Linked DNA regions of Methylobacillus flagellatus KT. The protein of the gene in region 3 interacts with the protein of the main gene of each other region in a pairwise test. Links are inferred from orthologs where the notes say so. Each region holds a gene or a part of one and is shown on either strand. Other genes may lie near its edges. The genes, in order: grpE, MFLA_RS01220, groL and aceE.

The links.
Region 1: the proteins of groL (region 3) and grpE interact in binary tests that used the Escherichia coli proteins (3 or more experiments, as listed by UniProt). The link is inferred for Methylobacillus flagellatus KT from one-to-one orthologs.
Region 2: the proteins of groL (region 3) and MFLA_RS01220 interact in binary tests that used the Escherichia coli proteins (3 or more experiments, as listed by UniProt). The link is inferred for Methylobacillus flagellatus KT from one-to-one orthologs.
Region 4: the proteins of groL (region 3) and aceE interact in binary tests that used the Escherichia coli proteins (3 or more experiments, as listed by UniProt). The link is inferred for Methylobacillus flagellatus KT from one-to-one orthologs.

What each region holds. Positions count from the first base shown.
Region 1 is NC_007947.1:789,308-793,134, forward strand. Bases 1-2,826 are described here. They hold grpE (nucleotide exchange factor GrpE), read right to left. Parts: upstream 1,778-2,826; coding sequence 1,223-1,777; downstream 1-1,222. Other genes in these bases: dnaK (molecular chaperone DnaK), read right to left, coding at 1-1,088; waaC (lipopolysaccharide heptosyltransferase I), read right to left, coding at 1,890-2,826. Also shown: more of waaC, read right to left, coding at 2,827-2,840; MFLA_RS03860 (glycosyltransferase family 4 protein), read left to right, coding at 2,913-3,827. UniProt on the Escherichia coli protein: Participates actively in the response to hyperosmotic and heat shock by preventing the aggregation of stress-denatured proteins, in association with DnaK and GrpE. It is the nucleotide exchange factor for DnaK and may function as a thermosensor.
Region 2 is NC_007947.1:248,860-252,794, forward strand. What follows is about bases 633-3,566. They hold MFLA_RS01220 (ABC transporter ATP-binding protein), read left to right. Parts: upstream 633-1,663; coding sequence 1,664-2,470; downstream 2,471-3,566. Other genes in these bases: MFLA_RS01215 (prepilin-type N-terminal cleavage/methylation domain-containing protein), read left to right, coding at 891-1,553; mlaE (lipid asymmetry maintenance ABC transporter permease subunit MlaE), read left to right, coding at 2,463-3,254; mlaD (outer membrane lipid asymmetry maintenance protein MlaD), read left to right, coding at 3,276-3,566. Outside these bases: MFLA_RS01210 (ATP-binding protein), read right to left, coding at 1-591; more of mlaD, read left to right, coding at 3,567-3,770; MFLA_RS01235 (MlaC/ttg2D family ABC transporter substrate-binding protein), read left to right, coding at 3,782-3,935. UniProt on the Escherichia coli protein: Part of the ABC transporter complex MlaFEDB, which is involved in a phospholipid transport pathway that maintains lipid asymmetry in the outer membrane by retrograde trafficking of phospholipids from the outer membrane to the inner membrane.
Region 3 is NC_007947.1:371,415-375,299, reverse strand. Bases 548-3,431 are described here. They hold groL (chaperonin GroEL), read left to right. Parts: upstream 548-1,114; coding sequence 1,115-2,749; downstream 2,750-3,431. Other genes in these bases: uvrD (DNA helicase II), read left to right, coding at 3,265-3,431; groES (co-chaperone GroES), read left to right, coding at 778-1,068. Outside these bases: MFLA_RS01885 (DUF2380 domain-containing protein), read right to left, coding at 1-418; more of uvrD, read left to right, coding at 3,432-3,885.
Region 4 is NC_007947.1:2,214,043-2,218,288, reverse strand. Bases 477-3,721 are described here. They hold aceE (pyruvate dehydrogenase (acetyl-transferring), homodimeric type), read right to left. Parts: upstream 3,332-3,721; coding sequence 677-3,331; downstream 477-676. Other genes in these bases: MFLA_RS10585 (M17 family metallopeptidase), read left to right, coding at 3,533-3,721; aceF (dihydrolipoyllysine-residue acetyltransferase), read right to left, coding at 477-551. Outside these bases: more of aceF, read right to left, coding at 1-476; more of MFLA_RS10585, read left to right, coding at 3,722-4,246. UniProt on the Escherichia coli protein: Component of the pyruvate dehydrogenase (PDH) complex, that catalyzes the overall conversion of pyruvate to acetyl-CoA and CO(2).

The DNA.
Region 1 (3,827 bases), 420 kb from region 3 along the record:
TTGCGAGGTTCCTTACCGAAGAATTCCTTGACCTTTTCCTGCACCTTGGGCATGCGGGTCTGACCGCCAACCAAGATCACGTCCTGGATATCGGATACCTTGACTCCTGCATCCTTCAATGCAACTTCGCATGGCTTGATGGAGCGCTCGATCAAGTCTTCCACCAGGCTCTCGAACTTGGCGCGTGTGATCTTCACCACCAAGTGTTTTGGTCCGCTGGCATCCGCGGTAATGTAAGGCAGGTTGACTTCGGTCTGCGTGCTGGAAGAAAGCTCGATCTTGGCCTTTTCTGCGGCCTCCTTCAAGCGCTGCTTGGCCAGCAAGTCGTTGCGCAGGTCGATACCGTTTTCCTTCTTGAATTCGTCCGCCAGGAAATCGATCAGGCGGTTATCGAAGTCTTCGCCGCCCAGGAAGGTGTCACCGTTGGTGGACAATACCTCGAACTGGTGCTCACCATCAATTTCGGAAATCTCGATGATGGAAATATCGAAAGTACCGCCGCCCAAGTCGTAGACTGCAATCTTACGATCACCTTCCTGTTTGTCCAGACCAAAAGCCAGTGCAGCCGCAGTCGGTTCATTAATGATACGCTTGACTTCCAGGCCAGCGATACGGCCTGCATCTTTGGTGGCCTGGCGTTGGCTGTCGTTGAAGTAGGCAGGTACCGTGATGACGGCCTCGGTGACCTCTTCACCCAGGTAGTCCTCTGCGGTTTTCTTCATCTTGCGCAACACTTCTGCGGAGATTTGCGGTGGCGCCAGCTTCTGGCCGCGGACTTCTACCCATGCATCACCGTTGTCAGCCTTGGTGATGGTGTAAGGCATGAGGCCGATGTCTTTCTGAACTTCCTTTTCGTCAAAGCGGCGACCAATCAGGCGCTTGACGGCAAATAGAGTATTTTTCGGATTGGTCACCGCCTGGCGCTTGGCAGGAGCGCCTACCAGAATTTCACCGTCTTCCTGATAGGCAATGACGGAAGGTGTGGTGCGTGCGCCTTCGGCGTTCTCGATCACGCGAGGCTTTCCACCCTCCATCACGGCTACGCAGGAGTTGGTGGTGCCTAAGTCAATACCGATAATTTTTCCCATTGTCTTGGTTCCTTGTGTTCTTTATAACTCTGAAAGTGGATAACTATGCCGTCAACATGGGGATAGGCGATGCGATTTCAAGCCTAGTTTGCAAAAATGACGTGCAAAATCCCCCCATGGCAGCGTAAAGGTGGTTATTTTGCAACCATGACCAGCGCCGGACGCAGCACCCGGTCATTGAGGGTGTAACCCTTCTGCAGCACATTGACCACGGTATTGCTTTCCGCCTCGCTTTCCACAGTGCCGATCGCTTGGTGCTTGTTCGGGTCGAATTTCTCGCCGACCGGATTGATTTCGACAATGCTGAATTTCTCGAATACGGCAGTCAGCTGTTTGGCCGTAAGCTCAACACCATCGCGATAGCTTTCCAGCGTAGCGGAGCCGACATTCAAGGCTGCATCCAGGCTATCCTTGACGGCGAGAAGTTCGCTGGAAAATTTTTCCAGCGCAAACTTGCGTGCCTTTTCGATATCCTCCGCTGCGCGGCGACGGATGTTTTCGCCTTCCGCCTTGGCGTACAGCACGGCAGCCTGCTGTTCGGCCAGCTTTGCTTCCAGTTCGGCAATCCTGTCATCAATCGAGCCGGCAGCCCCCGCTTCTTGCGGAGTGGCAGGGGCATTTTCCTGCTGCAGTTCAGTTTCCGGCGTCTTGTTTTCCTGTTGCTCGGGCGTCTTGTCTTCGTGTTGCATAATAGTCCCTGTTGGTGATGATGTGACAACGGGACACATGGGGGTGTATGCCCGGATTACAAGAGGGCATGAAGATTTTTATTCGCCCGGAACAGTCTGCAAGCCTTTGCTGCTACCTTGCCGTGACCTGGGCCAGGGCTTCGAGCACGGCATCGACTGGCGGAACCTGGCCTTGTCCCCCCAGGTTGCGGATCTTGTGCTGGTCGTGGGCCAGCACTCCCGTCAGTTCCGGGTCGGTGTCGGTATAGATCGCCACAGTGGGCAGGTCGAGGGCTGCGGCCAGGTGCACCAGACCGGTATCGACGCCGATCGCGGCATAGCTGTTGCTTAGCACGGCAGCGAGCTGGCTAAGAGGTAGCCGCGGCAATACCACGCAACCGGGTACGGTGTCGGCAATGCGCCGCGCCCGGGATTCTTCGCCAGCGCTGCCCCAAGGTAGTAACAGTTTCAAATCTTGCTCGAGCAAGGCGTTGCCCAGTCGGCTCCAGTGGTTTTCCGGCCAGAGCTTGGCATCCCGGCTGGTGGCGTGCAGCCCGGCAATATAACGGCTGGGCAATCCTAGTGTGGCGGGAGCCGTAGCATGAATGCCGTAGTCCGGCGGGCTGGACGGAATAGCGTATCCTAGCGCACGCGCGGCCAGTTCGCGGTTGCGCGCGACCGCATGCTGACCGCGTGCCACAGGGTGGCGTTGCTGGTAGAACAGTGCAGCCCAGGGCTCCCGCGCGGAGGCGCCATCCTGTCCGTGAAAGATGCCCCGTGCTTGACTGCCGATCAATGCGCTTTTCAGCAGGCCCTGGGTGTCGATGACATGGTCGTAATTGTGTGAGCGCAGCTGGCGGCGTATGTCTCGAATTTCCTGCCAGGTGCTGGCCTGCAACAAGTGTCTGCGCCAACGCCGGACTGCGACGGTAAAGACCCTGTTGACTCCCGGATGCAACCGTGGAATGTCGGCAAAGCTTTCTTCCACCACCCAGTCTATCTGCATGTCTGGAAATGCAGCCTTGACGTCCGTGATGACCGGCAGGTTGTGGATGACATCCCCCAGGGAAGTGGTTTTGATCATGAGCAAGCGAGGCATGGGCGGCATTTTCGCATACAATTCAGCTTCTTTAACCCTGATTGAAGGCTGTAGCCATTGAAGTTTGCTTTCCTGATCTTCAAGTATTTCCCTTATGGCGGCATGCAGCGCGACATGCTGCGCACTGCTACCCGGCTTGCTGAGGCGGGGCATTCCGTGGATATCTTTACCATGTCATGGGATGGCGAGATGCCGCAGGTTGGCGCTGCCCATGGCAGGATATCTGTGCACATCATGCCGGCAAAAGGCTGGTTCAATTTCCGGAAATACCAGGACTTCATTCGTCAGGCACAAGCCCGCATTGCCTGTGAATTCAATGTCGACTTGATCGTAGGATACAATCGCATGGGCGGTCTGGACGTGTATTTTGCCGCCGACCCCTGTTTTATCGAGCGGGCCCATACCCAGCGTAATTGGCTGTATCGCTTGACGCCGCGCTACCGCTGGTTCCAGCGTACAGAACAGGTCATTTTCTCACCGCAAGGCAAGACGCAGGTATTGATGGTGGATATGGCGGAAAAAGCTGTATTCCAGCGCTGGTATCACACTCAGGACGACCGCTTTCACTACATCCCGCCCTATCTTTCTGGCGAGCGACTGCAATTGCATGACCGCGCGGAAATGCGTGCCTATTTGCGGAATGCGTTCAACCTGCCACCGGAGACGAAGATCGCCCTGCTGGTCGGTTCAGGGTTCTATATGAAGGGATTGGATCGCGCGGTGCATGCATTGGCGAGCCTACCCGCGGACATGCGCCAGGACTTCAAGCTGATTGCCATCGGGCAGGATAAGCCAGCGCCCTTCATCAGGATGGCAAGCAAGCTCAAGGTGGCGGACAACCTGATCATTTCACGCGGCAGGCCCGACATCCCGCAATTGATGCAAGGTGCAGATTTCTACCTGCATCCGGCCTACCGGGAGAATACCGGTCTGGTCATCCTGGAGGCGATGGCGAGTGGCGTGCCGGTACTG
Region 2 (3,935 bases), 120 kb from region 3 along the record:
GCCGAACACTACCCATACCACGACCTCGGCGTAATCCGCCTCGGTGGTGCGCGAGAGCGTGAAAATGCTGAGGATCAAAGTCACCGAGAGCAAGAACAGCAGTAGGGTGTAGAAGAAATCCAGAATGGGCGCATGCTGGTGAGTCTCCTGCTTGACATGCAGGAACAGAATGACCAGTGGAAGAATGGGCAGCAGGTAGAGCATGAGGAATTCTGTCACTTGCAAGGTCGTGTCGGCATCCAGCAGGTGAGGGATGACCCACAGCAGGAGGACCGAAAGCAGGTAGGTGGCAGCGAACAGGTAGCTGTGGCGCGAAGCGCGCGCAGTCGCGGAAAAAACGCGTCCACCCAGCAGGCCGAACAAGGCAGAGAGCCAGATGGCCAGCAACCACCAACTTACGAACAAGGTAAGCAGGATGCCACCTGCTGCGAACAACAGAATGGCTTGCGGGGAAAGTTTCTCCTTGGTTTGCCAGATTGGCTGCCAGATCAGGAACAAGCCATAGTGGCAGAGCAGTAGCCCCTTCTGCAGCGGATCCTCGAAACCCCATAGCAGCACGCCGTGAAAACTCAATAACATCAATCCCAGCATCCACTGCTGCAACGTTGATGCGCTGGGTCGGGGAAAATTGTGACTGTTGCTCAGAATGGCCATGAGGCGAGAGGGGTCTCTAATAATGAAGTGTCGTAATTTTGTCACTATAGACGAAATGTCAACACTTTGACGATATTTTGGCAAATGTGAAATTTGCCCTGATCTGCTAGAAAACCCCAGGGCTGCCGGGCTTCTGGGCAGTCTTGATGTCAGGCAGGCTGGCATGGGAGTTGCATATCTCATACCACCTTATTTTTTAGCTGCCGCGATCTGGCGGCCTCTCGCAAGGATAGTATATGAAAAAAACATCCGGCTTCACGCTGATCGAGCTGGCGATTGTCCTCGTGATTATCGGCCTGCTACTGGGCGGCGTGCTCAAGGGGCAGGAGTTGATTAATAGTGCTAAGGCAAAAAATATTGCCAATGATTTTAAAAATACGCAGATATTGCTGTATGGGTATCAGGACAAATATAGGGCATTGCCTGGGGATGACGCGGCAGTCGCCATGCACATAACGAATGGAACGCCAGCTGCTGCTGCTAATCGTGGGAATGGTCGAATTGATGGACATTGGAATTCTGTGACGCCGACAGATGAGTCCTATTTGTTCTGGCAACATGTCAGGTTGGCTGGCTTGGCTACAGGTTCGACTCAAGTGGGGACTGATGCTTACATTCCACGCAATGCTGATGGTGGGCGTATTGGGGTGCAAAGTTTGAATGGATTTAATACGATTCAGGATGATGAAAACCCGATGGTGGGAACCTTTGTTGTTTGCTCCGAAGGAATTACTGGGCGTTTAGCAAAGCAGATTGATGTATTACTGGATGATGGATTGACAAATAATGGGGCGGTACGTGTTACTACGACTCCTGCTGCTGTTGGAGCAGCTGGCAACTCGCTGGCGAATGCCGCTGTTCCTGACGGTGGAACTTTCACTGTTTGTATGTCTTTCTAGTCAGAAATGATTTAAGTAAAAGCCCGCATTTGCGGGCTTTTACTTTTTCGGCGATATGAACTCAAGCGCTTTTGCATTAAAATACTGGGCTAACCTGAAAAGTGGCGATCATGAGCGACAATATCGTCGAAATCGACAATTTATCCTTTGGCTACAAGACGCGCTTGCTGCACAAGGGCATCAACATGAAATTTCCGCGCGGCAAGGTCGTGGCGATCATGGGCGGCAGCGGTAGCGGCAAGACCACGCTATTGCGATTGATTGGCGGGCAGTTGAAGCCGTCGGGCGGCGAAGTGCGCGTGACGGGCGAGGTGGTGCATAAGCAGGACCGCAAGGGCTTGCAAAAGCTGCGTCGCAAGATGGGCATGCTGTTTCAGCAAGGCGCCTTGTTCACTGATCTTTCCGTTTATGAGAATGTGGCCTTCCCGATCCGCGAGCATACCGACCTGCCGGAATCCATGATCCGCGACCTGGTGATGATGAAGCTCAATGCAGTGGGCCTGCGCGGTGCGCGGAATCTCAAGGCGACAGAGCTCTCCGGAGGTATGGCGCGCCGCGTGGCGCTGGCAAGGGCGGTGGCGCTCGACCCTTCCATCATTATGTATGACGAGCCGTTCGCCGGGCTGGACCCGATTTCGATGGCAGTGATATGCAACCTCATCCGCAAGCTCAACGATGCGCTGGGCGCGACCTCCATCATCGTGACGCATGATGTGCAGGAGGTGTTCGCCTTTGCCGATTATGTCTATTTCGTGGCGGACGGCGTCGTGGCGGCAGAAGGCGTGCCTGATGACCTACGCAAGTCCGAGATGCCGTTCGTGCACCAGTTCGTGCATGGCGAGGTGGATGGGCCGGTGCCTTTCCATTACGCCGCTCCCGACTACCGGCAGGATATCCTGAGGAGCGTGAATGTTTAGTGCTGTGGCGAATATGCTGCGCGGGATCGGTCATCGCGTGATTGACCGCCTGTGGCGGTTCGGTGCCGGGATCCGTTTTTTCTTCTACGTCCTGATTTACTCAGGCGAGAGTTTCCGCAGGCTACACCTGACCATACGCGAGATTTATTTTACTGGCGTGTTGTCATTGATCATTATCCTCGTCTCGGCGTTCTTCGTTGGCATGGTGCTGGCCTTGCAAGGATATAACACCTTGCAGCGCTATGGCTCTTCCGAGGCGATTGGCGTGCTGGTGGCCTTGTCGCTGGTGCGTGAGCTGGGACCGGTGGTTACCGCCTTGCTGTTCGCCGGGCGCGCCGGTACCGCGATCACGGCGGAAATTGGTCTGATGAGGGCGACTGAGCAGTTATCTGCCATGGAGATGATGGCGGTTAGCCCCATCGCCCGCGTGGTGGCGCCGAGATTCTGGGCGGGGCTGTTCTCCATGCCGTTGCTGGCGGCCTTGTTCTCCATGGTCGGGGTGCTGGGCGGCTACCTGGTGGCGGTTCCCTTGATTGGAGTGGATGCAGGTGCGTTCTGGTCGCAAATGCAGGCCAGTGTGGATTTTCGCGAAGATATTGTGAATGGGGTAATCAAGAGCCTGGTGTTCGGTATTGCCTGCACCATGATTGCCCTGTTTGAAGGTTTTGATGCGCCACCGACTGCCGAGGGCGTCAGCCGCGCGACGACACGTACGGTGGTGAATTCCTCTCTGGCAGTACTAGGGCTCGATTTTATAATGACTTCGTTCATGATTGTTGCGTAAGCGCAACACACTGGAGAAAAGATGGAACGTACTACAATTGATCTTTGGGTCGGTGTTTTTGTGGCGGCAGGCATTGCCGCACTGTTCGGCTTGGCCTTGAAAGTGGGCAACTTCAATAGCGCCACCCTTGGCGAGACCTATAGTGTGACAGGGGCCTTCGAGAATATCGGCAGTCTCAAGCCTCGTGCCCCGGTGAAAAGTGCAGGCGTGGTCGTGGGGCGTGTGGATGCCATCCGGTTCGACCCCGAGACTTATGAAGCGCTCGTGACAGTGAAGGTGGACAAGCGGTATCCTTTCCCCAAGGATACCTTCGCCAATATTTATACTGCCGGCTTGCTTGGTGAGCAGTATATTGGCTTGGAAGCGGGCGGCGATGACAAGATGCTGCAGGATGGCGACAAGTTCATCAAGACGCAGGATGCTGTAGTGCTGGAGAAAATGATCAGCCAGTTTCTTTACAGCAAGGCATCCGAGTCAGCCGATGGTCAGTCTAACAATAGCAAAGAGGCGGAGTAAGCATGCAAACAATGATGAAGTGGATGGCTGCGATGGCGTTTGTCGGGTGTGCAAACTTGGCTGTGGCGGAGGTGGCGCCCGATGCCCTGGTGAAGCAGACTGCCGAGGATGTGCTGGCGATAGTGAAGCAGGACAAGGATATTCAGGCAGGTAACCAGAGTAAGA
Region 3 (3,885 bases):
GGGACATCACGACAGCCCGCTTTCCAACATCCACCATAATGATCCGCGGATAGACGAATAAATAGGTAGGCTTCAAGGCGACGCCAATGATGAGGTAGTCCGCCCCGGTTTCCTTGTTGAGCTCAATTGCCGTTTCCACATTATCGTAGAGATAAGTCGGCGAATTACGCTCAATCTCAGCCCTCACCCTCTCCCCTTCCGGCACCATATTCACGCCTTGAGCCTTGAGCTCCTGCTTGAACGTGGTGGATAACAGCTCGATGCGCTGCAACTCTTCCGGTGCATTGGGCAAGCCGGTCAGATCATTGAGCTCGAACGCCAACACGACGACCTTGGGGCTGTCCTCAGCGGCAAGGACGCCCCCCGCTGCGACCAAGCCCAGCAATATGCCCAACAACCCATTCACAATTAACCGCATACCCGACATCTCCCTGCGCAATGAATAAATACTAAACTGTATAGTACACTTTCAGCATGATATTACAATCCATGGCAACCATTTATCTGTGACAAAAATTATTTATCCCTATCGAGGGTCCTAGTGACTAGCGGGCTGAGAAATCAAGCACTTTAACGCCATCTATACCCCATGAATGGCGCGGCAAAAATCCGGTTGCTAGCCGCAGCAATAGAACAAATTCAACACACGCCCTTGAAAAACTGCCATGCCGCCCCTATTATTAGCACTCGATAGGGTTGAGTGCTAAATCACCCTAGCAACCAAAACTTGTAACAAACCCAATCAATGATCATTCAAAGATTTTAGGAGAAAAACACATGGCAATTCGTCCATTGCAAGACCGCGTTATCGTGAAACGGCTGGAAGAAGAGCGCAAGACCGCATCCGGCATCGTCATTCCTGACACAGCGGCTGAAAAACCAGATCAAGGTGAAGTGATTGCTGTTGGTCCAGGCAAGAAGGACGACAACGGCAAATCCATTCCCCTGGACGTCAAGGTGGGTGACAAGGTGTTGTTTGGCAAGTATGCCGGCCAGGCCGTCAAAGTAAATGGCGAAGAAGTACTGGTACTTCGTGAAGATGACATTCTGGGTATTGTAGAGGCCTAAATTAGTGGCACAACGTTAGCTCAAACAAGTTTATTAGGAGATATAAATGGCTGCAAAACAAGTGATTTTTGGTGATGACGCCCGCGCCAAGATTGTCAATGGCGTGAACATTCTGGCAAATGCCGTCAAGGTAACCCTGGGTCCCAAGGGCCGCAACGTCGTTCTGGAGCGCTCCTTCGGCTCCCCGACTGTCACCAAGGACGGCGTATCTGTCGCCAAGGAAATCGAGCTGAGCGACAAGCTGGAAAATATGGGTGCGCAGCTGGTGAAAGAAGTCGCTTCCAAGACCAATGACAATGCCGGCGACGGTACCACTACTGCTACCGTTCTGGCACAAGCCATCGTCCGCGAAGGCTTCAAGTATGTTGCTGCAGGCTTCAACCCGACTGACCTCAAGCGCGGTATCGACAAGGCAGTTGCCGAAATCGTGAACGAGATCAAGGCCATCGCCAAGCCCACCACCACCAGCAAGGAAATTGCCCAGGTTGGCTCCATTTCCGCCAATTCCGACGCCGATATCGGCCAGATCATTGCCGATGCGATGGACAAGGTAGGCAAGGAAGGTGTGATTACCGTTGAAGACGGTTCCGGCCTGCAAAACGAGCTGGATGTCGTGGAAGGCATGCAATTCGACCGTGGTTACCTGTCTCCATACTTCATCAACAACCCAGAGCGCCAGATCGCCCTGCTGGAAAACCCATTCGTGTTGTTGTACGACAAGAAGATCAGCAACATCCGCGACCTGCTGCCTACTCTGGAACAAGTTGCCAAGGCTGGTCGTCCCCTGCTGATCATCGCTGAAGATGTGGAAGGTGAAGCACTGGCCACCCTGGTGGTCAACAACATCCGCGGCATCCTGAAGGCCGTGGCTGTGAAGGCACCTGGCTTCGGTGACCGGCGCAAGGCCATGCTGGAAGATATCGCCATCTTGACTGGTGGTACCGTGATTGCCGAAGAAGTCGGCCTGAGCCTGGAGAAGGTGACACTGGAAAACCTCGGCCAAGCCAAGCGTGTTGAAATCGGCAAGGAAAACACCACCATCATCGATGGTGCTGGCTCAGAAAACAACATCAAGGTACGTATCGACCAGATCAAGAAGCAGATCGAAGACGCTACCAGCGACTATGATCGCGAAAAACTGCAGGAACGCGTAGCCAAGTTGGCCGGCGGTGTTGCCGTGATCAAGGTTGGCGCTGCCACCGAAACCGAAATGAAGGAAAAGAAGGCTCGCGTTGAGGATGCTTTACATGCTACACGTGCTGCCGTTGAAGAAGGCATCGTGCCTGGCGGTGGCGTTGCCCTGTTGCGCGCCCGTTCTTCCATCAAGGAGCTGAAGGGCGACAACCCAGATCAAGACGCTGGCATCAAGATCGTGTTGCGCGCGATCGAAGAGCCTCTGCGCCAGATCGTCGCCAACGCTGGTGACGAGCCATCCGTTGTGGTCAACAAAGTACTGGAAGGTACTGGCAACTACGGTTACAACGCTTCCAATGGCACCTACGGTGACCTGGTTGAGCTGGGTGTTCTGGATCCAGCCAAGGTAACGCGGTCCGCACTGCAGAACGCTGCGTCTGTAGCTTCCTTGATCCTGACTACCGATGCATTGGTAGCAGAGCTGCCTAAGGAAGAAGCTGCGCCAGCCATGCCTGACGCAGGCGGCATGGGTGGCATGGGCTTCTAATTCAGCCACGCTCACAGGCTGCCGCCACAAGGCAGCCATGCTAAATAAAAAGCCCCGGTTTTCCGGGGCTTTTTATTTCCTACCATGCTCACTCAGTTGCATCCCACTGGCCGATGGTTCCCACTGCCGTCAATTCGTCACATTTGACAGTCAGAATATTTTCACCACCTAGAATAAATTAGGCATATACTCGCAATTGATTGATTAGCGATTATTATTAACAGCAGAATCAATTGCCTGCTTGGCATGTTCTATATATTGTATATGCGACAGGCAAAAAAAACCCCGATTAAAGGGGAGTAAAATCGGGGTTAAGCATTTAAGCCTCATTGGGATAAGGCTTCCCGCTCAGGGAGGAAAGCGGGAGACGAGTGCGTCGTCTGGAAAATAAGACCGGGCCTTGGCAGGATAGTTCACTCAAAGTGCATTTTTTACATCTGTTTACAATTATGCACTAAAAAGGCCCGTCTGCAGCGTCACGACTGCGGTTCTCTTCGCTGCTTTCACCTGCGATAATGCAGGCTATGACGAACCCAACCACCACCTTGCTCGACGGCCTCAATGAAAAGCAACTCGAAGCCGTCACCCTTCCGCACCAATCCGCACTCATCCTGGCTGGCGCCGGCAGCGGCAAGACCCGCGTGCTCACCACGCGCATTGCCTGGCTGATCCAAACTGGACAAGTCTCACCGCACGGCATTCTTTCCGTAACGTTCACCAACAAAGCCGCCAAGGAAATGCTGACCCGACTGGGTGCGATGCTGCCTATCAACATCCGCGGCATGTGGGCCGGAACCTTCCATGGTTTATGCAACCGCCTGCTGAGGGCGCACCATCGTGAAGCGGAACTGCCCCCCACATTCCAGATACTGGACACGGCAGACCAGCTTTCTGCGATCAAGCGCGTCATGAAAGCGATGAATATCGATGACGAGAAGTTTCCACCCAAACAGGTGCTGGGCTATATCAACAGCTGCAAGGAGGAAGGCCTGCGCGCCTATGCAGTAGATGCCTATGACAGCCATTCGCAACGCATGCGCGAAATCTTCGAAGAATACGACAAGCAATGCCAGCGCGAAGGTGTGGTGGATTTCGCGGAACTGCTGCTGCGCTGCTATGAATTATTGAGCAGCAAC
Region 4 (4,246 bases), 1.8 Mb from region 3 along the record:
GGCTTGCTTAGTTCGTTTTTGACATAGGCCTGGACGTCACTTTGCGTAATGCGGTTCTTGGGACCGGTGGCGGTGACCAGCGCCAGGTTAACTCCCAGCTCGCGCGCGAACTTACGCACCGACGGGCTGGCGTGTGCGAGTTTACCTGATGCGGTTGCAACACTGGCGCCTATGGGGTTGGGGGTGGCTTGTGGTTGGATGGTCGGTGGAGGTTCTGGTGCCGGGCGGGTGGCTTCGGGCACAGGGGCTGGCACCGCAACCTGGACTGGCGGGGCGTCCTCTTTCGGGGCAGGGGCTGCGCTGGCGCCTTCCTCTAGGGCGTCCATGGTCAGGATGAGGGTGCCTTGGGCAACCTTGTCACCTACCTTGACCTTCACTTCCTTGACGGTACCTGAAAATGGCGCCGGAATATCCATCGAGGCCTTGTCGGACTCCAGGGTGATCAGTGAATCGTCCTTGGCAATGGTGTCACCGGCGCTGACCAAGACTTCGATGACATCCACGCTGTCAAAGTTGCCGATGTCGGGAACGAGTACGTCTTTAATTGCCATGCTTGATGTTCCTTAAAATGTATCTTTTTTTAAGATATGCATTTACGCAAAACGCCCGCATGCGATAAGCCGGGGCGTGTGATCGTTGCGAACAGGCTGCCACCTGGCAGCCTGGTTACCATGACCTACACCGTTGCCGGGTTGGGCTTGTTGGGGTCTAGCTTGTATTGCTTGACTGCTTCCGCTGCCTTGGTGGCGGGCAGTTTTCCTTCATCTGCCAACGCCTTCAGGGCGGCCAGCACGACATGGTAGCGATCGACTTCGAAGAAGCTGCGCAGTGCTTCGCGCGAGTCGGATCGGCCGTAACCATCAGTGCCCAACGCAATATAGCGTTGTGGAATGAAATTGCGGATTTGGTCGGCAAACGCCTTCATATAGTCGGTAGAAGCAATGACTGGGCCTTCTGCCTTTTTCAGCAGCTTGGTGACATAGCTTTCCTTCTGTGGCTTGTCCGGGTTGAGCAGATTCCAGCGCTCGACTTCCAGGCCTTCCCGGCGCAGCTCGGTAAAGCTGGTGACGCTCCAGATGTCAGCAGACACGCCCCAGTCCTTTTCCAGCAGCTCCGCTGCGGCAATGACTTCGCGCAGGATGACTCCGCTGCCGAGTAATTGCACCTTGGGACCTTTAGATTTGGATTTACTGAACTGATACATCCCCTTGAGGATGCCTTCCTCGGCACCTTTCGGTAGCGCTGGATGGGTGTAGTTCTCGTTCATCAGGGTGATGTAGTAGTACACATCCTCCTGATTCTGCACCATGCGGCGCAGGCCTTCCTGGATGATGACTGCAAGCTCGTAGGCGAACGTCGGGTCATAGGAGATGCAGTTGGGGATGGTGGCGGACAACAAGTGACTATGGCCATCCTCATGCTGCAGACCTTCACCGTTCAGCGTGGTGCGCCCTGCTGTGGCGCCGAGCAGGAAGCCGCGCGCACGGCTGTCGCCTGCCGCCCAGGCCAGGTCGCCGATGCGCTGGAATCCGAACATGGAGTAGAAGATGTAGAACGGAATCATCTGCACACCGCTGACGCTGTATGATGTCGCAGCAGCCAGCCAGGAGGAGAATGAACCAGCTTCGTTGATGCCTTCCTCCAGTATCTGGCCGTCCTTGGATTCCTTGTAGAACATCACCTGGTCGGCATCCTGCGGCTCGTAGAGCTGTCCGACGGAGGAGTAGATGCCAAGCTGGCGGAACATGCCTTCCATGCCGAAGGTACGGGCCTCGTCAGGAACGATAGGGACGACATACTTGCCAATCTGCTTGTCGCGCACCAGTGTGGAGAGGATGCGCACGAAGGCCATGGTCGTGGAGATTTCTCGCTCGCCAGTTGAGCCAAGCATGTTCTCGAAGGCCGACAAGGCGGGCACGGTCAGCTCATTGCCTTTGCGGCGGCGTGCAGGAATAAAGCCCCCCATGGCTTCCCGACGGGCCTGCAGGTATTGCATTTCCGGACTGTCGTCGGCAGGGCGGTAGAATGAGAGGTTTTCCACTTGCTCATCCGTCAGCGGGAGATCGAAACGATCACGGAATTTCTTCAGTGTTTCGATGCTCATGCTCTTCTGCTGGTGAGTGGTGTTCTGTCCTTCGCCCTCGTCACCCATGCCATAGCCCTTGACGGTCTTGGCAAGTACGACGGTAGGCTGACCCTTGTGGTTCACTGCGGCATGATAGGCGGCATAGACCTTGTGCGGGTCATGGCCGCCGCGATTGAGGCGCCAGATATCCTCGTCGGACATGGCAGCCACCATTTCCTTCAGCTCGGGATATTTGCCGAAGAAGTGTTCGCGCGTATAGGCGCCGCCCTTGGCCTTGAAGTTCTGATATTCGCCATCCACGCATTCTTCCATGCGTTTCTTGAGCAGGCCGTCCTTGTCCATTGCGAGCAATGGATCCCAGTAGGAGCCCCACAATACCTTGATCACGTTCCATCCGGACCCACGGAAGGCTGCCTCGAACTCTTGGATGACCTTGCCATTGCCCCGTACTGGGCCGTCCAGGCGCTGCAAGTTACAGTTGATGACGAAAATCAGGTTATCGAGCTTCTCACGGGCGGCGAGTGATATTGCCCCCATGGATTCAGGTTCGTCCATCTCACCGTCGCCACAGAACACCCATACCTTGCGGTCAGCCGTATCGGCAATGCCGCGGTTGTGCAGGTACTTGAGAAAACGGGCCTGATATATCCCGGCAATCGGGCCCAGGCCCATAGAAACGGTCGGGAATTGCCAGAAATCAGGCATCAGCCAGGGGTGTGGATATGACGACAGGCCGTTGCCATTTGACTCCATGCGGAAGTTGGACAGCTGCTCTTCCGTGATGCGGCCTTCGAGAAAGGCGCGCGCATACACACCGGGAGAGGAGTGGCCCTGAAAGTAAATCAGGTCGCCGCCGAAACGCTCGTTGGCGGCGCGGAAAAAGTGATTGAAACCAGTGTCATATAAGGTGGCGGCAGACTGGAAGCTGGCAATGTGGCCTCCTACGCCAGGGGATTTCTCATTGGCGCGCAATACTGTCATGATGGCGTTCCAGCGAATCAGCGCGCGAATCCTGCGTTCCATGGCAGCATCGCCGGGATGTTTCGCCTGCAGATGGACCGGAATAGTGTTTACGTATGCAGTAGTTGCGTTATACGGTAAATATGCGCCTGAGCGGCGGGCTTTGTCGATCAGCGTTTCCAGCAGGAAATGCGCGCGCTCGGTTCCCTCGTTCTCAAGTACCGATGAGATGGCGTCAAGCCATTCCTGGGTCTCTTGAGGGTCGATGTCGGGGGTCAATGCCATGTAAGGTTCTCCGGGAAACTTTTAAGATACGCTTGGGTATAATCAGCCTGATGCAGCATCAAGCGTTAAATATATTTGTGATAGCTTGAGGCCGTTGTGAAGACGCTATATTGGCTTTTTTGACTGTTTAGGTCAAGTTTTGTCGCTTGCTCCAGCGCATGAAAGCCCAGTCCTAACCTGCTAAAAACAAGAGAAAACTTGATGACATTGCAACTCAAGCAGATCCACGATCCGGCGGATGAAAAATCACTGGCAGCGGCAAGCCATATACTGTTCGTTCTGCCAAAACGTAGGCCAGCCTCTCTGCCGTTCGCTTCCTTGCTGGAGGCCAGACTGCGACGGGCTCGAAGCAAATATACTGACCTGGCGAAAAGCCATGTATCGGCTACGCTGCCGAGCGGCGGCATCGCCAGCTGGGTGGTATTGGACGATAAGCAGAATACCTTCCAGCGCCATACCTTGCTGCGCAAGGCTGTCTCGGCTTTGTTGGATGACCAGCCGCAGTCGGTCACCATTGCGGTCTTTGGCGAAGAGGCATCGCGGGCGCGGGCTGCAAATGAGGCATTCTATGTGGTGAGTGTGAATGCGGTGGAGCTGCCTGTGCGTAAATCCAGGCATAAGGCATACCCGCTCAAGCAGATCGTGATTCACGGATGGAAGCAGGCTGACGATTATGCCGAAACCCGTGCGCTGGTGGCTGGCAGTGCGTTGGCCAGGAGCCTGACCTTGACGCCGCCGAATGAGCTGACTCCGGCCGCATACCGGGAAAAGATCAAGGAGCTGGCCGGGCAATATGGCTGGAGACGCGATGAGTACGACCTCAAAAAACTGCGCAAAATCGGGGCGGGATCCTTTGTCGCGGTGGCTCAAGGCTCGTCTGAGGAGGATGCCGCGATCGTGCATTTGTCTTACCAG